3 regions of the Saccharothrix sp. NBAS 001 genome follow, and region 2 is predicted to be linked to each of the others. Evidence: riboswitches for the same ligand, from Rfam matches in the RefSeq annotation. Region 2 holds a riboswitch; each other region holds the start of a gene.
What was found. Region 2 has a riboswitch for S-adenosylmethionine ahead of AC0HI0_RS26020 (aminotransferase class V-fold PLP-dependent enzyme). Riboswitches for the same ligand answer to the same signal wherever they lie in the genome.

Region 1 (7,386 bases), 2.6 Mb from region 2:
GGAACTGGCGCGGCTGGACCCGGACGCCGTCCACTACGAGCTGAGCCGGCTGCTGACCGAACTCGGGCAACGGGACGTGGCCGCCGCAGTGGCGCGGCTGGCCGAGCTGCTGGAGGTCCCGGCTGCCCGGACGGTGGCCATCATGGCGCTGGGCGGCTTCGGCCCGGCCGCCCTGCCGGCGTTGGTCGGGCTGGTGGACGAGCCGTTGACCGTCTCCGACGCGGTGTGGCTGGCGTGCGCGCTGGGTGAGACCGAAGACGAACGGGCCCGCCCGGCGCTGCTCGCGTTGCGGGACCGGGCCGGCGCGCCGGAAGTGGTGCGGGAGGTCGCGACGGCGCTGGTCCACCTCGATAGCTGTTGAACCGGCCCGGCCGGACATTGCGGTTGTGGGCTCAACGCGTGAAACCGGGGATCGCGCCCGGCGTGCCGAGGAACAAGAACAGCGCGTCCATGCACGACGCTCGGGCCTTGCGGCAGCCTGCTGTCCGTCGGGCTGATCAGGTGAGACGTGTCAGTGGACTCCACGATCACGCGTGCTCATCGGCACGCCGCCGGCACACGGAACAACGCAGCTCCCAGGCCGAGCCACCCGACCACGGCGGAACCGAGCCCGGCAATCATCAGGCCGGGCCGCTCCCCACAGGTGGACCAGCAGGCCGCACCTGGCCTGTGAACAGGGACGGCGGCCCCGGTCGCTGCTGCTCACCGCAGGGCAGCGGGGCGACAGCCCGCAGTTCGTGCCGGTGCTCGAAGCGATCGGGGCAGGCCCACAAGCCGGGTGGAGAAGGCTGGGCAGAGCGGGCTGGGCAGAGCGGGCGGCGGTGAGGCGGGTGAGGGCTGCGGGAGGCGGATCGTGGAGGAGGCGTGGAGGTCCCGTGCCGGGTCGGTGCCCGCGCCGGTCGGCCGCGCGCCCGGGGTGGTCGAATGCCGGTATGCCGTTCACCGCCTCGCACATCGCCGCGGTCCTCCCGCTGACCCGCCGCCCGCTGGTGACCTCGGCGCTGGTCGCGGGCTCGATGGCACCGGACCTGCCCTACTTCGTGCTGCTCCACCCCGGCGGCGGCGAGTACACCCACACCTGGTGGGGGCTGGTCGTGGTGGACGTGCCGATCGCCCTGGTCGCGCTGCTGCTCTACCGCGCCCTGCTGCTCGGACCGGCCCTCGCGCTGGCCCCGGCCGCGATCCGGTCCCGGGTCGCGCACCTGCCCGCCCCGCGCCTCGGGGTCGCCGCCGCCGTGTCGGCGCTGGTCGGCTGCGTGACGCACTTCGTCTGGGACGCCTTCACCCACCACGACGGCTGGGGCGTGCGGCTGTTCCCCGCCCTCGGAACCGACGTCCTGGGGATGCCCGGCTTCGCGCTGGCCCAGTGGGCGAGCACGGTACTGGGCGCGCTCGTGGTGGCCGCGTGGTGCGCCCGGGAGCTGTCCCGGATGCCCCGCCGGCCGGTCCCGGCCCGGTTCGCGCCCCCGGCCCGTCCGGGCGTGGTCCTCGCCGCGCTGGCCGCGTTCACCGCCGTGTTCGCGGCGTTCACCACCACCGGCGACAACGGGACGGACCTGCTGGTCAGCGGCTCGATCACGGTGGTCACCGGGGCGCTGACCGCACTGGCCCTCTACGGCGCGTGGCGCGCCCTCCGGGGAGAGCGCGCCACGGTCGACAACTAGCCTCACACGGCCAGCACGGACCCCGAGAAGGTCGTCTTGATGTAGTCCTTGACCTGCTGCGACTGCAGCAGCGCCAGCAGGTCCTTGATCCGCTTGTCGTCCTTCAGCTCGGCGCGGGTGACCAGGCCGTTGGCGTTCGGGTTGCCCTCGGCCTTCTCCAGCACCAGCGCGTCCGAGGACGGCTTGAGCCCGGCGTCGATCGCGTAGTTGCCGTTCACCACGGAGGCGTCGGTGTCCTCCAGCGAGCGGGGCAGCTGGGCCGCCTCCAGCGCGACGAACTCCAGGTTCTTAGGGTTCTCCGCGATGTCCCGGATGGACGGGGTCTTCTCCGCGCCGGCCTTGATCTTGATCAGCCCGTTCTCCGCGAGCAACCGCAGGCCGCGGGCCTCGTTGGTGGCGTCGTTGGCCACCGCGACCTTCCCGCCCGCGGGCAGGTCGGTGAGCTTCTTGTGCTTCTTGGAGTACACGCCGAGCGGCTCGACGTGCACCGGCCCGATCCACTCCAGCTTCGCGCCGCTCTCCGCCTTGAACGTCTCCAGGTACGGGATGGTCTGGAAGTAGTTCGCGTCGAGCGAGCCGTCCACCAGCGCGGTGTTCGGCTGGACGTAGTCGGTGAACTCGACGACCTCGATCTTGAGGCCCTTGTCCTTGGCCAGGTTCTCCGCCACGTACTTGAGCACCTGGGCGTGCGGGACGGGGCTGACGCCGACCTTCAGGGCCGCTTCGGGGTCGGAAGCGGCACCGGTCTGGCCGCTTCCGCAGCCCACCGCGGTCAGCAGCACGGCGACGAGGGCAGCACGAATGCGCATTTCAATTCCTTAACTACGGAGAAGGCTTCAGACGGAGGCGTGCCGGCGGCGGTCGACGCCCCGGGCCACGCGGTTGCCGATGAACTGGATCAGGGTGGCCACGATCGCGAGCACCACGACCGTCGCCCACAGGTAGCGGTCGTTGAACCGCTGGTAGCCCTCGCGCACCGCGAGGTCGCCGAGCCCGCCGCCGCCCACCACACCGGCCATGGCGGAGTAGCCGAGCAGGGCGATGGCGGTCACGCCGATCGCGTTGACCAGGGCGGGCAGCGATTCGCGCAGCAGCACGCTGCGCACGATCCGGCCGGTGGAGGCCCCGGTGGTCACCGCGGCCTCGATCACCGAGACGTGCACTTCGGACAGGACGTTCTGGACCAGCCGCCCGACGAACGGGATCGCGCCGACCGCCAGCGGCACGATGGCCGCCGTCGGCCCGATCGTGCCGCCGAGGATCAACCGGGTGAACGACATCAGCACGATCAGCAGGACCAGGAAGGGCATGGACCGACCGAGGTCGACCACGAAACCGAGCAGTTTGTGCACCACGGGCCTGGGGCGCAGCCCACCGGGAGCGGTGAGCTGCAACCAGACGCCGAGCGGAATGCCGAGCAGAACAGCGATCAGGGTGGAGACGCCCACCATGTAGACCGTCTGGCCGGTCGCGACCAGCACGTCGTCGAACACGGTGGACCAGGGTGTTGCCGACCTCACGCAGCTACTCCCTGGGGCCCTGCCAGTGTCCGGCGCACCGCGCCACCCGCTTCCGAGATCCACTCCAGCGCCGAGTCCGCGCGCTCGCCGTTGAGACCGACGCGGAAGCGCGCCACCGGGGTCTCGCCGAGCCGCGTCAGACCGCCGCCGAGCAGGTTGAGGTCCACGCCGAACCGGCTGGTCGCCTCGGGCAGCAGCGCGCCGACCGCGGCGAACCCGACCAGCACCACGTCCGCGACGCGGTCGTACGCGCCCTCGGCGGCCGGGTTCTGGTCCACGGCGGGCAGCAGCGAGGCGGCCGTGCGCGAGCCCGCGTCCGCGACCAGGTCCAGCACCTTGCCGTGCTCGACCACGCGGCCGTCCTCCAGCACCGCGACGTCGTCGCAGATCTTGCGGACCACGCCCATGTCGTGGGTGACCACGAGCACGGTGACGCCGAGTTCGGCCCGCGCGCGGTCCAGCACGGTCAGCACCGAGCCGGTGGTGTCGGGGTCGAGCGCGGAGGTCGGCTCGTCGGCCAGCAGCACCGACGGGCTGGCCGCCAGGGCGCGCGCCACGGCGATGCGCTGGCGCTGGCCGCCGGAGAGCTGGTCGGGGTAGGAGCCCGCCTTGTCGGTCAGGCCGACCAGGTCGAGCAGCTCGGCGACGCGGGTGCGCCGCTGCGGGCCGGGCACGCCGGCCGACTCCAGCGGGAGCGCCACGTTGCCCGCGGCGGTCCGCTGGCGCAGCAGCGAATCCCCTTGCGGCACAACGCCGATCTGCCGACGGGCGGCGCGCAGCGCCGGGCCGCCGAGGGACACCAGGTCGGTGCCGTCGACGCGGATCGCGCCGCTGTCGGGGCGCTCCAGCAGCGCCACGCACCGGGCCAGCGTGGACTTGCCCGCCCCGCTGGGGCCGACGACGCCCAGGACGGTGCCGGCGGCCACGTCCAGGTTCACGCCGTCCAGCGCGCGAACCTGACCGGTACTTCCGGGAAAGGTCTTGGTGAGGTTCTCAACAGTGATCACGATTTCGCTCCACGACTGCACGCGGCAACGCACGCTCGTGGCGTGCGCGTCCGAAGGCCAGCTCAAGAAGGGTGTCCCGAGAGGGGACGACGAGGACTCGAAAATGCGCCTAGGGCGGAAGTTAGCTGCGACAGCCTGAAACCGTGCGGCGGCCGTGGTCGACGACTCGCCGGCGCGTGAGCAGCATCCTGGGCACGTGATCCTCCATCGATCCTGGCTGAAGCACCTGCCTCCGTGGGGAGGTGGTTGCTGCGGCGTCGTAGAGCCAGGTCTCTCAGCCGCTCGGGATGGCAGCACGAGTACACCTGACGCGGAGCCTTGAACGCAAGCCCGCATGAGGATCGTTCGTCAAATCACACTTATGGCCGAAAGATCATCGGCTATTACGGTGAGGAAACCTCGGCTATCCGGACGAAGTCTCCGACGCCCAATTGCTCCCCCCGGACGCCCGGGTCGACGCCTGCCTGCAGCAACAGCCGCTCGGCCGCGGCGGCGGAGCCGGCCCACCCCGCGAGCGCCCCCCGGAGCATCTTGCGGCGCTGGGCGAAGGCCGCGTCCACCAACGAGAACAGCACCTTCTGGTCCACAGTGGACAGCGGCGGGTGGCGGGTGAACGCGACGAGCGCGGAGTCCACGTTCGGCACCGGCCAGAACACCGAGCGCGACACCGGCCCGGCCCGCCGGGCGTCGGTGTACCAGGCGAGCTTCACGCTCGGCACCCCGTAGACCTTGCTGCCCGGCCCGGCCGCCATCCGATCGGCCACTTCGGACTGCACCATCACCAGCCCGGTGCGCAGCGACGGCAGTTCGGCCAGCAGGTGCAGCACCACCGGCACGGCCACGTTGTACGGGAGGTTGGCCACCAGCGCGGTCGGCGGCGTCGGGAACCGGTCGGCCGTGACGCGCATCGCGTCGGCCTCGATCACGGTCAGCCGGTCGGCCAGGCCCGGGGCGCGCTCGGCGACCGTCAGCGGCAGCCTGGCGGCCAGCACGGGGTCGATCTCCACGGCGACCGTCGCGGCGCAGGACGGCAGCAGCGCCAGCGTCAGCGAGCCCAGGCCGGGCCCGACCTCCAGGACCACGTCGTCCGGGGACAGCTCCGCCGCCGCGACGATCTTGCGGACGGTGTTCGGGTCGTGCACGAAGTTCTGGCCGAGCTTCTTGGTGGGGCGGATGTCCAGCTCGGCGGCGAGCCGACGAACGTCAGCCGGGCCGAGGAGCGAACTCCCCGGCCCGGTTGAAGAAGCAGCTTCGGTCACGCGCAAAACCTACGGCAGGCCCAGCTTCGCCCGGCAGGCAGGCCACGCCGAGTAGCCGCCGCGCGCGTCGCGCACCTTGGTGGCGATGGCGATCTGCTGCTCGCGGGTGGCCTGGTGCGGGTACGCGGCGTACTGGCCGCCGCCGTTGGAGTCCCAGGTGCCCTTGTCGAACTGGAGGCCGCCGTAGTAGCCGTTGCCGGTGTTGATGGCCCAGTTGCCGGTCGCCTCGCACTGCACGAGCCGGTCCCACACCTCGCCGTCGGGCGGGAGCTTCGTGCCGACCTTGACCTTCTTGGCCTTGGGCTCCTTGGTGACCTTGGCGCCCAGCTTCTCGCGCCCGGTCTCCTTGCCGTTCTTGATGGTCACCCGGTAGGTGACGATCTGCTCGCCGGCCTCGCCCGCCTCGACGGTCTCCTTGGAGCCCTTCATCATCGAGTCGTCCTTGACCTCCTCGACGGGCGGCTCGATCGCCTCCGTCGCGTTGATCACGGACACGCCGGTGCGGCTGATGTGGACCTCGGCGCCGTTGGTGATGCGCAGGTCCCCGGCGGATTCGAGCTTGTCCTCCGGGCCGAGCGAGATCTTCTCGGCCTTCATCAGCTCGTCGACGGTCAGCGCGGTCGTGCGCAGCTGCTTCGGCTCGTTGCCGCCGTCGTAGAGCGTGATGGTCTTGAGGCTCTTGACCTCCAGCGACATCCCGCCGAGCGGGACGGCCATGCCCCGGTCGGCGGAGAGCCACGCGCCGTCGTCGTTCACCTTGAGCTGGTCGAGCGCCTCGTCCACGGTGACCGAGCGGACCCAGCCCTCGCGCTGCTCGCCGTCGACGGTCATCTTGACCAGCCGGCCCCGGTCGAGCGAGATCTTGCCGCCGTCGCCGACCTTCGCCTGGGGGGACGGGCTGAGCGCGTCGTGCTCGCCGACCGCGATGCCCTCGTCGGCGAGGATCTCGCCCACGGTGGACTCGTAGGTGCGCACGGTGGTGGCTTCGCCGTCGATGTCGACGGTGATGGACTTGTCCATCGCGATGGCGGTCGCGCCGCCGCCGGCGATGGTCACCAGCACGCTGGCGACCGCGGCCTTGAGGAAGCGGCGCTTCCACTTCCCGGCGGCTTCGACCAGGGCGACGGGCGGGGCGCTCGGCTGCTCGGCAGCGAGTGCTCCGGCGACCCGGTCCTGGGAGACCTCGTCCGGGATGATGATCGGCGGCAGGAGCGTGGTCTCGGCGTTGATGAGCTTGATCAGCTCGTCGACGTCGACGTTGGCACTGGCCAGCAGGTCGTCGGCGTCGGGTCCGAGGACCTCCAGCACGTCGTCCGGCGTGATGCTGAAGACCGTGGTGTCCCAGTCGGACCAACCGGGCTCGGGTCTTTCCAGGACGTCCACACTGGTGGGCGGTGCCTGGTCAGGCCGCACGGGAGTAAACCAGTCGGTGTCCTCGTTGAACGAGTTCACGGGGTTCCATACCTCCTGAAGGCGCGAAGGTTTCGCGCACACGTTCGGTGTCGGCGGTCAGCAGGTGATCTCCGGCAACTCCTGTGTGTGGGGCGTCTTCTCGCTTCTGGTGTGTAACCCGCCCCGACTGCGGGCTGCGCCCCGGGGGAATCGAACTCGGGGCACGGTCACGGGACCGTAACGGGTCCTCGGGGGTTGTGCAAACACCCCTACCAACCTTGTGAGTTCAGTCACCCCCTCAGGGGAGCAGTGCCGTCGACCATTCGTCGTAAGCCTTACTGCAAGTGCACTACGTCACCGAGGTTGAAGACCCGTTCGGCGTTTCGGGTGACAGTTGACGCTAGATCCGCCAATTCCACGTGACGCAGCGTCGCGAGATCACGGAGCGTGTAGTTCGCGCAGTACGGCTCGTTGGGCCGACCCCTGAACGGGTGCGGCGTGAGGAACGGGGCGTCGGTCTCCACCAGCAGGTGCTCGGCCGGCA
Region 2 (7,386 bases):
AGCGCACGGCGAGCGGCCAACCCAGCAACATCCACCCGTTCGGGCGACCGGTGAGGGTGTGCCGGACGCCGCCGGGGACGGCCTCGAACACGTGCGTGCCGACCACGCCGAAGCCCGGCGCGAACGTGAACTCCACTCGTTTGCCGGGTTCGTAGGCGGTGCAGCGGTAGCGCACGAACCCGTGCCCGCCCTCCGCCCCGACCCCCAGCGGCCGGTCGAGGACCAGCTTCGGCCACTTCCTCGGCCACAGCTCCACCGCGCGGTCCACCCAGCCGTCGCCCGGTACCTGGCGCTGATGCACGTTCTTGATCATGAAAACCCCCATACGGTTCCGTATGGAAGCCCACCATACGGTAGCGTACGGTTTTGTGAAAGCACGCCGGACCAAGGACGACTGGACCGAGGTGGCGCTGTGGGCGCTGGCCGAGGGCGGGGTGGCGGCGGTGGCCGTGGAACCGCTCGCGGCCCGGCTCGGCGCGACCAAGGGCAGCGCCTACTGGCACTTCCCCAACCGCGAAGCCCTGCTCAAGGCCACCCTCGAACGGTGGGAGCGGGAGCACACCGAGGCGGTGATCGCCCTCGTCGAGACCGAGACCACGCCGCAGGGCCGGTTGCGCCGGCTGTTCGGGATGGTTCTGGAGGACCCCCGGTCCAGCGCGGTCGAACTGGCCATGCTCGCGGCCAAGGACGACCCGGCGGTCGCGCCCGTGCTGCGCCGCGTCACCGACCGCCGGGTCGGCTACCTGGTCGAGCTGTTCGAGGCCCTCGGGTTCCCGGCCGGGGACGCGCGCCGCCGGGCCGTGCTCGCCTACTCGGTCTACCTCGGCCAGGCCCAGCTGATGTCGGCCGCGCCGCACGTGGTGGGCGGCCGCCGGGCGCTGCTGGAGGACACCCTGACCGCGGTGACCGCCCGTGGCTGAGCCGTTCCGGCTGGGCGTGCGGGTCAAGCCGGGCGCGAAGCGCGACGCCGTGGGCGGCCGGTGGAACGGGGCGGACCTGGTCGTCGCCGTCGCCGCGCCCGCCGTGGAGGGCAAGGCGAACGAGGCCGTGCGCAAGGCGGTGGCCCGCGCGTTCGGCGTGCGGCGGCAGGACGTGCGGATCGTGCGGGGCGAGCGCGGGCGGGACAAGGTGGTCGAACTCGACCCCGCCCCCGCCGACGCGGAGGAGCGCCTGGCACGGCTCCTCGACGGCTAGCGCCGCGCGTGTCCACCCACCGGGACGTCCGCGCGGAGGGGGCCGCGCTGTCCGCTGTGGACGGTGATCCGCCCGGCGTGCCCACTCGACCGGCGAAGACGCGTTGTGCCCGTACGGTTTCCCCGTGGGAGGCGGAGCCGGTGGTTCCGCGCCGCACCGCGCCGACCCCGCGTGACCGGGGCCGACCGGGGCCGGCGGTGGCCCGGTGGTGATTGCCGGATTCGTCCAAATCGGTGTCACCGGGGGAGAATGACCACTACCGGGTGAACAACTGGAGGTCGAGTGGGTGGTGTGACGGCCTTCCTCGGCATCGGCGCCGCGGTCTTGCTGCTCTCCGTCATCGCGGTGCGGGTGTCGATCAAGCTCGGTCTGCCCTCGCTCCTGCTGTACCTGGGCATCGGCGTGCTGCTCGGCGAATCCGTGCTGGGGATCCAGTTCGAGGACGCCGACATGACGCGCTCGCTGGGCACCGTGGCGCTGGTGCTGATCCTCGCCGAGGGCGGGCTCACCACCCGCTGGACCGCGGTGAAACCCGCGCTGGGACTGGGTATCGCACTGTCCACAGTGTCCGTGGCGGTCAGCGTCGGGCTCACCGGTGTCGGCCTGCACTACCTGCTCGGCCTGGACTGGCGGACCGCCCTGCTGTGGGGCGCGGTGCTGTCGTCCACGGACGCGGCGGCGGTGTTCAGCGTGCTGCGCGGGGTGGGGGTGGGCAAGCGGCTGATCGGCGCGCTGGAACTGGAGTCCGGGCTCAACGACGCCCCGGTGTACATCGCCGTGGTGCTGCTCGCGTCACCCGACCCGGTGACGTGGACCGCGCCCGTGCTGATGGTCTACGAACTGCTCGCGGGCGGCGCGATCGGCGTGGCGCTGGGCTGGCTGGGCGGGTTCGCGCTTCGGCGTGCCGCACTCCCGTCGACCGGCCTGTACCCGTTGGCGACGGTCGCCGTGTGCCTGCTCGCGTACACGGCCGGCGACCTGGCGCACGCGTCCGGGTTCCTCGCGGTCTACACGGCGGCGCTCGTGCTGGGCAACGCCCGCCTGCCGCACCGGTCGGACACGCTGTCGTTCGCCGAGGGGCTGGGCTGGATCGCGCAGATCGGGTTGTTCGTGCTGCTCGGCCTCTACGCGTCGCCCGGCCGCCTGTTCGAGTCGCTGATCCCGGCGCTGGTCGCGGGCGGGGTGCTGGTGCTGCTGGCCCGACCGGTGTCGGTGCTGTGCGCGGCGCTGCCGTTCAAGGTGCCGTGGCGGGAACAGGTGTTCATCTCGTGGTCCGGGCTGCGCGGCGCGGTGCCCATCGTGTTCGCCCTGATCCCGCTGATCCAGGGGTTCGAGGGCGCGCGGCACCTGGTCGACGTGGTGTTCGTGCTGGTCATCGTGCTGACCGTGGTGCAGGGCTCGACGCTGCCGTGGATGGCCAAGTGGCTCGGGCTGGTGAAGTCCGGCGAGGCGCAGGAGATCCAGGTCGACTCGTCGGCGCTGGACGAGCTGGGCGCGGAGCTGCTCCAGGTGCGCATCCAGGGCGGCTCCAAGCTGCACGGCGTCTACCTCAGCGAACTGCGGCTGCCGCCGGGCGCGACGGTCAGCCTGGTGGTGCGCGGCGACGACGGCTTCACCCCGCAGCCCACCACCCGCCTCCAGGAGCACGACCAGCTGCTGGTGGTCTGCACGGACGCCGCCCGCACGGCCACCGAACACCGCATCCGGGCCGTCGACCGGGCCGGCCGCTTCGCCCGCTGGAAGGGCGACGCCGGCCTGCCGTGACCCCGCCGCGCCGCGATCGGGGGCGGGTCCGCCGTGTGATCCCGCTCGCGGTCGGGGGTGCGCGGCGGCCCGGCCGGGCGCACCGTGATCGTCCGCGTGACCTGCGGGTGCTGGGGGTTCCCGCACGGCGGGCGGGTGGGCGGGTCGACCTCCCAGGATGTGAACGGGCCTCGACTGGGTGCCGGGTCGTGGGCTAACTTCGGTCACGAGGTCATGAGTGCCAGCGCGAAGCTCGGGCTAGCTGGCCGGCAACCCTCCTACCGCGGTGGGGTGCCCCCGATGAGGACCTGGCCTGGCGCGTAGGGCGTCGGGCAAGCGCGGGCCTCCCATGCCACGGAGTCCGCCGGACCCGTCGGAGGTTGTCATGACCGTCGCAGTTCCCGGTTCCATCGCCGCCCTGCCCCGCGTCGTCGGAGCCGCGTTGCGCGTCCCGCTGGTCACCGGCGAGCGCGTCGAGTACGCCAATCTCGACCACGCCGCCAGCGCGCCCTGCCTGGAGCAGGTCCGCGACGCCGTGGACGAGCTGCTGCCCTGGTACGCCAGCGTGCACCGGGGCGCGGGCTTCGCCTCCCAGGTGTCCACCCGCGTCTACGAGCAGGCCCGCGACTCGGTCCGGCGCTTCCTCGGCGCGCGTCCCAGCGACACCGTCGTGTTCACCCGCAACACCACCGACTCGCTCAACCTGCTGGCTCGCAGCCTGCCCCGGCACACGTCCGTGGTGCTGTTCGACACCGACCACCACGCGGCGCTGCTGCCGTGGCGCGGCCCGAACGTGCACCGCCTGACCACCCCGGCCACGCCCGCCGGGGCCGTGCTGGAGCTGGACCGCGCGCTGCGCGCCACCCCCGAGGGCCCGCGCCTGGTCGTGGTGACCGGCGCGTCCAACGTCACCGGCGAGGTGTGGCCGGTGGCCGAACTGGCCGCCGTGGCCCGCCGGCACGGCGCGCGGATCGCGCTCGACGCCGCCCAGCTCGCCCCGCACCGGCCCGTGGACCTGCGGGAGCTGGACGTGGACTACGCGGTCCTGTCCGGCCACAAGATCTACGCCCCGTTCGGCACCGGCGTGCTGGTCGGCCGGGCCGACTGGCTCCAGGCCGCCGAGCCCTACCTGGTCGGCGGCGGCGCGACCGCGCGGGTCACCGACCACGGCGACCGGCTGGGCGTGGCCTGGTCGGCGGTGCCGGAGCGGCACGAGGCCGGCTCGCCGAACGTGGTGGGCGTGCACGCCCTCGCGGTGGCCTGCGACGTGCTGGGCCGGCACTGGGAGCAGACCACCGCGCACGAGCGGGAGCTGCTGGCCCGGTTGCGCGCGGGCCTGGCGACCGTGCCCGGTGCGCACGAGCTGTCGATCTTCGGGTCCGACCGGGACCGGGTGGGCGTGGTGAGCTTCGTGGTGGCCGGGCAGGACGTCGGCTTCCTGGCCGCCGCGCTGTCCGCCGAGCACGGCATCGGCGTGCGCGACGGCGCGTTCTGCGCGCACGTCGCCGTGCACCGGCTGACCGACGGCAACCGGGCGCTGCGCGCGTCGCTGGGCCTGGGCAGCACCGCCGAGCACGTGGACCGGTTCGTGGCGGCGCTGCGGTCGCTCGTGGTCGAGGGCTCGCGGTGGCCGTACCGGATCGTCGACGGCCGGTGGGTGCCGGAGAACGACGAGCGGGCGCTCCCGCCGTTCCTGCGCTGAACGGATGCTGGACAATGGCCCGGTGAGCACCGATCCCAACACCGATCCGGAGCACGGGGCCGACCCGGCCGATCCGGAACCCGGCAGCACCGCCGCGCCGCCGCCCAAGAGCCGGGTGGCGCTGCTCGCGGCGATCGCGCCGGTGGTGCTGGCGCTGGACATCGCGACCAAGGTGATCGCGGTCGCGGAGCTGGAGGGTCGGGAGCCGGTCGAGCTGTTCGGCAGCCTGGTCTACCTGTCGTTCCTGCGCAACTCGGGCGCGGCGTTCGGCATGGCCGAGGGCTGGACGGTGATCCTCGCGCTGATCGCGCTCGGCGTGGTCGGGTTCATCCTGTGGATCGCCCGCAAGCTGCGGTCGGTCGGCTGGGCGATCGGCCTGGGCCTGGTGCTGGGCGGCGCGACGGGCAACCTGGTGGACCGGATCTTCCGGTCGCCGGGGCCGCTGCGCGGGCACGTGGTGGACTTCATCTCGCTGATCGAGCCCTACGGCACGTTCTTCCCGGTGTTCAACATTGCCGACTCCGGCATCTGCGTGGGCGGCGCGATCATCGTGATCATGGCCGCGATGCAGCGCGACTACGACGGAACCCGCCACGTGAAGCCGGTGAAGAACGCATGAGCGACTACCGCACGCTGCCCGTCCCCGACGGGCTGGACGGGATGCGCGTCGACGCGGGCCTGGCCAAGCTGCTCGGCCTGTCCCGCACGGTCGTCGCGGGCCTCACCGAAGCCGGTGACGTGGTGCTGGACGGGCAGCCCGCCGGCAAGTCCGACCGGCTGGTGGCCGGGTCGTGGCTGGAGGTGACCCTGCCCGAGCCGGAACGCCCGGTGCAGGTGCAGGCGATCGCCGTGGAGGGCCTGGAGGTCCTGCACGAGGACGACGACATCATCGTGGTGGACAAGCCGGTCGGCGTGGCGGTGCACCCGAGCCCCGGCTGGACCGGGCCGACCGTGGTCGGCGGGCTGGCAGCTGCCGGGGTGCGGATCGCCACGTCCGGCGCGGCCGAGCGGCAGGGCGTCGTGCACCGGCTGGACGTCGGCACGACCGGCGTGATGGTGGTCGCCAAGAGCGAGCACGCCTACTCGGTGCTCAAGCAGGCGTTCAAGGAGCGCACGGTCGACAAGCTGTACCACGCGCTGGTGCAGGGCCACCCGGACCCGATCAAGGGCACCATCGACGCGCCGATCGACCGGCACCCCAAGCACGACTACAAGTTCGCGGTGATGGCCAACGGCAAGCCGAGCATCACCCACTACGAGGTGGTCGAGGCGTTCCGGGCGGCGTCGCTGCTCGACGTGCACCTGGAGACCGGGCGCACCCACCAGATCCGGGTGCACTTCTCGGCGCTGCGGCACCCGTGCGTCGGCGACCTCACCTACGGCGCGGACCCGGTGCTGGCCAAGCGGCTGGGCGTGACCAGGCAGTGGCTGCACGCGCGCACCCTGGGCTTCCACCACCCGGCCGACGGCCAGTGGGTGGAGTTCACCAGCGAGTACCCGGCCGACCTGTCCGACGCGCTGGAGCTGCTGCGCGCGGAGGGCTGAGGCCGCCCGCGCGCTCCGGTCGGGTCTGGCAACGGACAATCCCTCCCGTTCGAAGGTCGCGTTCGCGTAACGTTGCGGCGAAGGCCCGCTCGTATGGGGAGGTACGTGTGGTGTCAACGCACTACGACGACCCGGATCGCACGCCACCGCAAGGCATCCCGGTCGCCGGCGGCGCCGGGGGCCGGCACCAGGCCGCGCCGGTCGCACCCGCGCCCGACGCGTGGGCCGCCGCCGAGGCGCAGCACCGCGCCCGGCAGGCCCCGCCGCCCGCGCAGCACCGGGTCCGCCCGGTGGCCGCCCGACCCGAGGACGAGACGGTCGCGCACCAGCCGTTCGACGCGCGCGTCGACCAGACCGTCGCGTACGGGCGGACGCCGGTCGCCGAGGACGAGACGGTGTACGGCGGCCGGTTCACCCCCGCCGCGGTCGACCCGGACGGCTGGAGCGTCGCGCCGGCGGTGATCGGCGGCGACCTGCCCGAGGCCGCGCCGGCCCCGTCGCCACCGCCGCGACCGGCGGTGCGCCCCGGTGGGCCGGCGGCCGGGCAACCGGGTGCGCGGCCCGAGCCGGAGGACAACCCGACAAAGCGCTCATTCCTCGGGAAGTTGTTCAACCGCAACGGATGACGCGGTCCGGGCGGGCGTGCATCACTGCCCGTTCGGACCTTGGCGGACGCCCTCCGGGCGGGCCACGCTGAACGCCCATGAGAGCTATCCGCTATGCCGCGTACGGCCCACCGGACGTCCTGAAGGTCCTGGAGGTCGACCCGCCGGTACCCGGCCCGCACGACGTGCTGGTGCGGGTCCGGGCGGCGTCGGTCAACCCCCTGGACGACCACTACCTGCGCGGAACCCCTTACGTGGCGCGAACCGTCACCGGCCTGTTCCAGCCCAAGGGCGGCCTCGGCGCGGACCTGTCCGGCCAGGTCGAGTCCGTCGGCTCCGCCGTCACCCGGTTCCAGTCCGGTGACGAGGTGTTCGGCGGCCGGGGCACGTCCACCGACGACCGCAGCGCCGCCTTCGCCCAGTACGCGTGCTTCCACGAGGACGCCGTGCTGCTGACCAAACCGGAGAACCTCACCTTCGAGCAGGCGGCGGCGGTGCCCGTGGCGGCGCTGACCGCGTTGCAGGGCCTGCGCGACGCGGGCCGATTACACGACGGCCAGAGCGTGCTGGTCAACGGCGCGGCGGGCGGCGTCGGCA
Region 3 (7,386 bases), 3.4 Mb from region 2:
TCAGCCTCAACACCGCGACGAAGGAGCAACTGGACGACCTGCCCGGCGTAGGACCGGTGACAGCACAGCGGATCGTGGACCGCCGCCTGAAACGCGGCCCGTTCACCTCCATCGACCAACTTGGCGAGATCGAAGGGATAGGTGAAGCCAAACTGGCCAAACTCGGCGACCTGGTCCGCCTCTGACCCGACGTCCGATCCGTTCCGCACCAACCACTCCGCTCCGTTCCGACCACCCGTTCCTCCGACCGCACCCCGGCCAACGCTCCACACCGCACGACGAACCGATCCGTCCACAACGGACACGCAACGGGAGGTACTCCATGACACGACACCAGCCACGCACTCGTGGCGTCCGTCGGACCCACCACCATTCCAAGAGCGTCGATCACAGCCCTGAGCGGCGTGCCGGTCCGTGAGTTCCCGCGCCTACCTGGTGCCCGCGGCGTTGACGGTCTGGTCGACGGCCTTGGCAGGCTTGCTCTGGACGTGGTGGGCGGGCGTTGTCATCAGCCTCGTCTCGGCGGTGGTCGGCGGTGTCGCCCTCCGCCGGTGGCGGCCGGCCGCCGTGGCGATCGCGGTGGTCGGGCCGGTGGCGGCGTGCTGGATCGGTGCGCAGCTGTACGAGTCGGCGCACCACCCGCTCCGTTCAGCGGCCGGTCACGGTGGCCTGACGGCGCTGCGTCTCGAACTGTCCGACCGGCCGCGTGGTCTGCGGGCCGCCGGCTACGGGGCGCGCGCCGGAGGGGTCGAGCTGGTTCTCGTCCGGGCCGAGGTGGTGGACGGCGGCGGCCGGGTGGTGGTGCTCGCTCCCGAACCGGCCTGGCGCGATCTCCTGCCCGGCCAGCAGGTCCTGGCTCGCGGCACGTTGGCACCGGCCAAGTCCGGCGAGCTGACCGTCGCGATGCTCCGGGTCCGGGGGCCGCCGCGCGAGGTCACTCCGGCACCCGTGTGGCAGCGGGCGGCGGAGGCGTTGCGGGCCGGCCTGCGGGAGGCGAGCCGCACGCTCGACCCCGAGCCCGCCGGGCTGCTGCCCGCGCTGGTCGTCGGCGACACGTCGGGCCTGACGCCCAGGGTGGTGGACGAGTTCCGCACCACGGGCCTGGCGCACGTGCTGGCGGTGAGCGGGGCGAACCTCGCGATCCTGTGCGGCGCGGTGCTCTTGTTGTTGCGGCTGCTGCGGTTCGGCCCGCGAGGGTGCGCGGCGGGCGGGATGGCGGCGCTGGTCGGGTTCGTCGTGCTGGCCGGTCCGGAGCCGAGCGTGCTGCGGGCGGCGGTGATGGGCGCGGTGGCGCTGCTCGCGCTGGTGCTGGGGCGGGAGCGGTCCGCGTTGCCCGCGCTGGCGGCCGGGGTGGTCGTGCTGGTCCTGCACGATCCGCAGCTCGCGGTCGACCCGGGGTTCGGGCTGTCGGTCGTGGCCACGGCGGCGCTGGTGCTGCTCGCACCGGCGTGGGCCGGCCGGCTGCGCGACCGGGGCGTGCCGGTCGGGGTGGCCGAGGCGCTGGCGGTGCCGGCGGCGGCGCACCTCGCCACCGCGCCGCTGGTCGCCGGGATCTCCGGCCAGGTGAGCCTGGTCGCGGTCGCGGCGAACCTCCTGGTGGCCCCGGTCGTCGCCCCCGCGACGGTGCTCGGGGTGCTGGCGGCGTTGGTCGCGCCGGTCCACCTCGACACGGCGCGGTTCGTGGTCGAGGTGGCCGGGCCGGCCGCGTGGTGGCTGATCACGGTCGGCCGGCACGCGGCGGCGGTGCCGGGTGCGGCGGTGGCGTGGCCCGAGGGCTGGACGGGAGGGCTGCTGCTGGTCGGCCTCGTGCTGGCGGTGTACGTGGTGTTCCGGCTGCGGCGGGTGCGGGTGCTGCTCGTCGCGCTCGTCGCCGGGGCGGTCGTCGTGCTGGTGCCGGTCGGCGTGGTCGCGCCGCGCTGGCCGGTGCCGGGCTGGGCCGTGGTGGCGTGCGATGTGGGGCAGGGCGACGCGGTCGTGCTGGCCACGGCCGAAAGCGACCGTGCGGTCCTGGTCGACACCGGGCCGGATCCGGCTGCGGTGCTGGCCTGCCTGCGCCGGCTGGGCGTGCGGCGGGTGCCGCTGGTGGTGCTGAGCCACTTGCACGCCGACCACATCGGCGGGCTGGCGGCGGTGTTGGCGGAACGGGGTGTCGGCGCGGTGGCCGTGGGGCCGTCGCGGGAGCCGGCGTGGGCGTGGAGGGAGGTGGTTGCGCTGGCCCGCGCGGCCGGGGTCGACGTGGTCGAACTCGGGGTCGGGCAGCGGCTGGGCTGGCCGGGACTTGAGCTGGACGTGCTGGGGCCGCGTGCGGTGCCGCGCGGGGACGAGAACACGGCGGTCAACGATGCGTCCGTGGTGGTGCGGGCGACCACGGCGGCGGGGCGGGTCCTGCTGACCGGTGACGTCGAGCTGGCCGGGCAGGCCGCGCTGCTCGGCGGGCACGTCGACCTGCGGGCCGACGTGCTCAAGGTGCCGCACCACGGGTCGCGGTACTCGTCGCCGGAGTTCCTCGCGGCGGTGCGGCCACGGGTCGCGCTGGTCAGCGTCGGGGCGGGCAACCGGTACGGCCATCCCAGCGGGGTGCTGGTCGACGCCTTGGAGCGGGGTGGGGCGTTGCTGCTGCGCACCGACCGGGACGGCGACACCGCCGTCGTGCCCGGTCCGGAGGGGCCGCAGGTCGTCCGGTGCGGCGACCCGCTGAAGCACGGCGGCTGAACCACGGCGGCTGAGGGACGGCAGCTGGACCACGGCTGTCGTGAGACGAACGAACCTGCCCGGTCGCGTGACCGGGTTCATCGAGAGGAGCACGACCATGAAGGACACGAACACCTGGGTCCGGCTGCACACCGGCTGGTCGCCGCGCGAACTCGGCTGGGCGTTGTGGCAACCCGGCTATTCCGCGCACCCGTGGCCGAGCGCGGAATTAAGGCCGTCGTTCGAGTTCTACGTCTGCGAGGACGTGTCGATCGGCGGCCGGGCGATCGTGGCGCGGGCGACCGTCACGAAAACCGTGGGCACCGTGTCCGTCGCGTCACCGCAGGAGGCGTACCAGGAGATCGCCGACGCGCTGTTCGACGACGACCTGGCCATCGCGCCGGAGGACTGGCGGGCGAACCGGTACAACGGGCACAAGACGGCGTCGCCGTGGCCGCAACAGCTCACCGCGTGGCGGGCCGAGACCGAGGAGGTCGGGCCCTACCTGCTGCCCGAACTCTCGTCGTTCCCGCGCACGGGGTGGCTGCGGATCCCGGACATCGTCTTGTGACCGCAGGATCGGCGCGGACGGCCCGCGCGCCACGGGCCCGTGTCGGGCGGTCGTGGCGCGCGAGCCGGTCGGGCGTGGTCAGTCCTTCAGCGCGTTCAGCACGGCTTCGGCCGAGGGCGGGACGTTGGCGCGGGGGCCGACGCGGTCGCCGAGGGCGTCGAGGGTCTTCAGGCCGTCGCCGGTGATCAGCAGCACGGTCTCGGCGTCCGGGTCCAGCCGGCCGGTCTCGACGAGCTTCTTCGCCGTGGCGACGGTGACGCCGCCGGCCGTCTCGGCGAAGATGCCCTCGGTGCGGGCCAGCAGGCGGATGCCCTCGATCACTTCCTCGTCGGTGACGTCCTCGATGGCGCCGTTGGTGCGGCGGACCGCGTCCAGGACGTACGGGCCGTCCGCCGGGGCGCCGATCGCCAGCGAGCGGGCGATGGTGTCCGGGCGGACCGGGGACACCACGTCGTGGCCGGACTTGAACGCGGCCGACACCGGGGAGCAGCCGGTGGCCTGGGCGCCGAACACCTTGTAGGGGGTGGCGTCGACCAGGCCCAGCTCGCCGAACTCGCGGAACGCCTTGTCGACCTTGGTCAGCTGCGAGCCGGAGGCGATGGGCACCACGATCTGGTCGGGCAGCCGCCAGCCGAGCTGCTCGGCCACCTCGTAGCCCAGGGTCTTCGAGCCCTCGGCGTAGTACGGGCGGACGTTGACGTTGACGAACGCCCAGTCCTCGTGCTCGGCGGCCAGTTCCTGCGCGAGGCGGTTCACGTCGTCGTAGTTGCCGTCGACGGTGATCAGGTTGCCGTCGTAGACGGCGGTCATGAGGATCTTGGCCTGCTCCAGGGAGGAGGGCACCAGCACGACCGACTCCCAGCCGGCGCGGGCCGCGGCGGCGGCGACGGCGTTGGCCAGGTTGCCGGTGGAGGGGCAGGCCAGGACCTTGAAGCCCAGTTCACGGGCGGCGGCGAGGGCGACGCCGACGACGCGGTCCTTGAACGAGTGGGTGGGGTTGCCGGTGTCGTCCTTCACCCAGACCTTGCGCACGCCCAGGGCCTTGGCGAGGCGGTCGGCCTCGACCAGGCGGGTGGCGCCGGGGTTGGTGTTGGGGTGCGACTCGACGGTGGAGGGCACCGGGAGCAGGCCGCGGTAGCGCCAGATCGACCGGGGGCCCGCCTCGATGTCCTCGCGGCGGACGCGGCCGAAGTCGTAGGCGACTTCCAGCGGCCCGAAACACTCGAGACAGGCGTATTCCGGCGCGAGCGGGGTCTCGTGGCCGCACTCACGGCACGACAGGGCGCGGGCCGGACCGAGGTCGAAGGAGGTGGTGGCCGAAGGCACACTGACAGCAGTCATCGCGAGGTATCTCCTCATCTTTCCCGCGTCGCGGGTCGGAATTGGCACCGTGGTCGTCGCAGCGGACGCTGCGCGACGGGTTGCCGGGGCTTCTTCGGGCCGATCCCTCTGCCCCTCTGGATGAGCGGTATTCAGTTGTGGCCGCCAACCTACGGCACGATCCCGGCCCTCAGCCAGATCCGTCCACCATCCGGGCGCGATCCGGGGCGTGGGAGGATCGGGTCCGTGAGCGCGTCCGCAGTCTCTCAACCCCCCGTGCACCTGGTCGTCGGCGAGGAAGAGTTGCTGGTCGAGCGGGCGGTGCGCGGTGCGCTGGCGGTGGCCCGCGAAGCCGACCCGCAGGCCGATCTGACCAGGGTGAGAGTGACTGATCTCACCCCTCCTGAGCTGGCCGAACTGGTGAGCCCGTCGCTGTTCGCCGAGGGGCGGGTGATCGCCCTGGAGTCCGCCCAGGAGGCGGGCAAGGAGATCGCCGAGGCGGTCATGGCCTACGCCAAGGCGCCGGCCGACGGGGTGACCCTGGTCGTCGTGCACACCGGCGGCGGGCGCAGCAAGGTGGCCAAGGAGCTGCCCGCCGCGCTGCGCAAGGCCGGTGCGGCGGTGACCGAGTGCCCGAAGATCACCAAGGCCGCAGACCGCGAGGCGTTCGTGCGCAACGAGATCCGCTCGGCGGGCGGCAAGGCCGATCCGGAGGCGATCGGGGCGCTGATCGAGTCGGTCGGGTCGGACCTGCGGGAGCTGGCGGCGGCGGCCTCGCAGCTGGTGTCCGACACGGGCGGCAGGATCGACGCCGACGCCGTCCACCGCTACCACCGGGGGCGGGCCGAGGTGACCGGGTTCGCGGTGGCCGAGAAGGCCGTGGTGGGCGACCGGGGCGGGGCGTTGGAGGCGTTGCGGTGGGCGATGCTGACCGGCGTGCCGCACGTGCTGGTCGCGGACGCGCTGGCGGACGCGGTGCGGACCATCGCGAGGGTGTCGGCCGTGGGGCGGGGAGACCCGTTCAAGCTGGCCGGTGAGCTGGGCATGCCGCCCTGGAAGATCAAGAAGGCGCAGGGGCAGGCGCGGGGCTGGGACGGTGCCGGGCTGGCGGCGGCCATGTCGGTGGTCGCGGACCTCAACGCCGACGTGAAGGGCGTGGCGGCCGATTCGGGCTATGCCCTGGAGCGGGCTGTGCTGAAGATCGTCGCGGCTCACGGGCGGCGTTGAGCGCACAAAGCGAAACGCCGCGCCCTCCGGGGAGGGGCGGCGCTTCGGGAGGCTGCTTCAGATCCGGGTGATCAGATCTGGTTGGCGCGCCGGGCCAGGGCCGACTTCTTGTTGGCGGCCTGGTTGGCGTGGATGACGCCCTTGGTGACGGCCTTGTCGAGCTTGCGGGAGGCCTCGCGGGCCAAGGCGACGGCCTTGTCCTTGTCGCCGGCCTCGGCGGCCTCACGGAACTTGCGGATCGCGGTCTTCAGCGACGACTTGACGGCCTTGTTGCGCAGGCGCGCCTTCTCGTTCGTCTTGATCCGCTTGAGCTGGGACTTGATGTTCGCCACGCGAAAGCCACCGTTTCCTCGGTCTTGGGGTCGCATCGCGCTGTGATCGGCCCCACCGGAGTGGGCTTCCTCCATTGCGGAATGCCGCGCGATACGGCTGTAGAGGCTATCAGGGCTGCTGGGAGCGGCGTGCCCGGGTCCTCGGCGGAAAAAACAGTACACCCGTCCGGTTACGCTGTTCGGGTGATGACCGCTCTTGACTGGCCCGGGTTCGGGCAGGTGTCGCTCGCCGGTCTCCTCTTCCTCTGCGCGGCCGCCGCTCTCGCGGGTGCGGTCGACGCGGTGGTGGGTGGGGGAGGGCTGATCCAGCTGCCCGCGTTGTTGCTGGTCGGGCCCGGTGGGCAGCCGCTCTACGCGTTGGCCACGAACAAGGTCGCCGCTGTGGTCGGCACGGCTTCCGCGGTCAGCACGTACGCGCGGCAGACGTCCATCGACTGGGCGTCCGCGATCCCGATGGCGGTGGCGGCGTTCGCCGGGGCCACGGGTGGCGCGGCGTTCGCGGGGGCGCTGGAACCGGGTGTGCTCAACGGTGTGGTGTTGGTCGCACTGGTGGGGGTCGGGCTCTACACCTGGCGCAAGCCGGAACTCGGGGTGGCCGAGACGCCGCGCTTCGGGCGGGGCGCGCAGATCGGCGTGATGGCGGCGGGCGGCGCGGTGGTCGGGTTCTACGACGGGCTGGCCGGGCCGGGCACCGGGGCGTTCCTGGTGTTCCTGCTGGTGGGGCTGGTCGGGTTCGCGTTCCTGCGGGCGTCGGCGACCGCCAAGATCGTCAACGTCGCGACGAACCTGGGCGCGCTGCTCTACTTCATCCCCACCGGCAAGGTCCTGTGGGGGCTCGGGCTGGTGCTGGCGGTGTGCAACCTCGTCGGCGCGGTGTTCGGGGCGCGGCTGGCGGTGCGGCGGGGGTCCGCGTTCGTCCGCCGGGTGTTCCTGACCGTGGTCGTGGCGCTGGTGGTCAGCCTGGGCTGGAAGGCGGCGGTTGGATGACCTTGAACGTCGCGCCCATCGGGTCGCCCAGGGTGGCGAACCGGCCGAACAGCGAGTCGGCCACCGCGCCGACCGGGATGCCGCCCAGGTCGTGCGCCGCGGCCAGGGTTTCGTCCACGTCGGACACCTGGAAGTAGGTCATCCAGTGCGCCGGGATCTCCGCCGGGATCCCGTCGTCCATGCCGAACACGCCGCCCACCGTGTGGCCGTCGACCTGGAGCTGGGTGTACGGGAGGTCCGGTAGCGGCGCCAGGTCGA

Region 1: it holds a riboswitch for S-adenosylmethionine, as region 2 does, so the genes downstream of both, AC0HI0_RS38960 (methionine ABC transporter ATP-binding protein) here and AC0HI0_RS26020 (aminotransferase class V-fold PLP-dependent enzyme) in region 2, are expected to answer to the same signal.
Region 3: it holds a riboswitch for S-adenosylmethionine, as region 2 does, so the genes downstream of both, thrC (threonine synthase) here and AC0HI0_RS26020 (aminotransferase class V-fold PLP-dependent enzyme) in region 2, are expected to answer to the same signal.

What each region holds. Positions count from the first base shown of each region.
Region 1 is NZ_CM153251.1:8,724,173-8,731,558, reverse strand. It holds gene AC0HI0_RS38980 (HEAT repeat domain-containing protein) at 1-361, shown strand, start outside; gene AC0HI0_RS38975 (DUF4184 family protein) at 933-1,664, shown strand; gene AC0HI0_RS38970 (MetQ/NlpA family ABC transporter substrate-binding protein) at 1,667-2,473, opposite strand; gene AC0HI0_RS38965 (methionine ABC transporter permease) at 2,501-3,157, opposite strand; gene AC0HI0_RS38960 (methionine ABC transporter ATP-binding protein) at 3,181-4,191, opposite strand; SAM riboswitch class I at 4,393-4,485, opposite strand; gene rsmA (16S rRNA (adenine(1518)-N(6)/adenine(1519)-N(6))-dimethyltransferase RsmA) at 4,575-5,450, opposite strand; gene AC0HI0_RS38950 (transglycosylase family protein) at 5,460-6,902, opposite strand; gene AC0HI0_RS38945 (TatD family hydrolase) at 7,178-7,386, opposite strand, start outside.
Region 2 is NZ_CM153251.1:6,121,245-6,128,630, reverse strand. It holds gene AC0HI0_RS26040 (SRPBCC family protein) at 1-313, opposite strand, end outside; gene AC0HI0_RS26035 (TetR/AcrR family transcriptional regulator) at 369-920, shown strand; gene AC0HI0_RS26030 (DUF167 domain-containing protein) at 913-1,194, shown strand; gene AC0HI0_RS26025 (potassium/proton antiporter) at 1,486-2,958, shown strand; SAM riboswitch class IV at 3,168-3,282, shown strand; gene AC0HI0_RS26020 (aminotransferase class V-fold PLP-dependent enzyme) at 3,323-4,639, shown strand; gene lspA (signal peptidase II) at 4,662-5,258, shown strand; gene AC0HI0_RS26010 (RluA family pseudouridine synthase) at 5,255-6,184, shown strand; gene AC0HI0_RS26005 (hypothetical protein) at 6,295-6,810, shown strand; gene AC0HI0_RS26000 (NAD(P)-dependent alcohol dehydrogenase) at 6,888-7,386, shown strand, end outside.
Region 3 is NZ_CM153251.1:9,545,556-9,552,941, forward strand. It holds gene AC0HI0_RS43140 (ComEA family DNA-binding protein) at 1-185, shown strand, start outside; gene AC0HI0_RS43145 (DNA internalization-related competence protein ComEC/Rec2) at 415-2,712, shown strand; gene AC0HI0_RS43150 (hypothetical protein) at 2,810-3,262, shown strand; gene thrC (threonine synthase) at 3,341-4,603, opposite strand; SAM riboswitch class I at 4,615-4,730, opposite strand; gene holA (DNA polymerase III subunit delta) at 4,829-5,809, shown strand; gene rpsT (30S ribosomal protein S20) at 5,881-6,141, opposite strand; gene AC0HI0_RS43170 (TSUP family transporter) at 6,328-7,128, shown strand; gene AC0HI0_RS43175 (VOC family protein) at 7,097-7,386, opposite strand, start outside.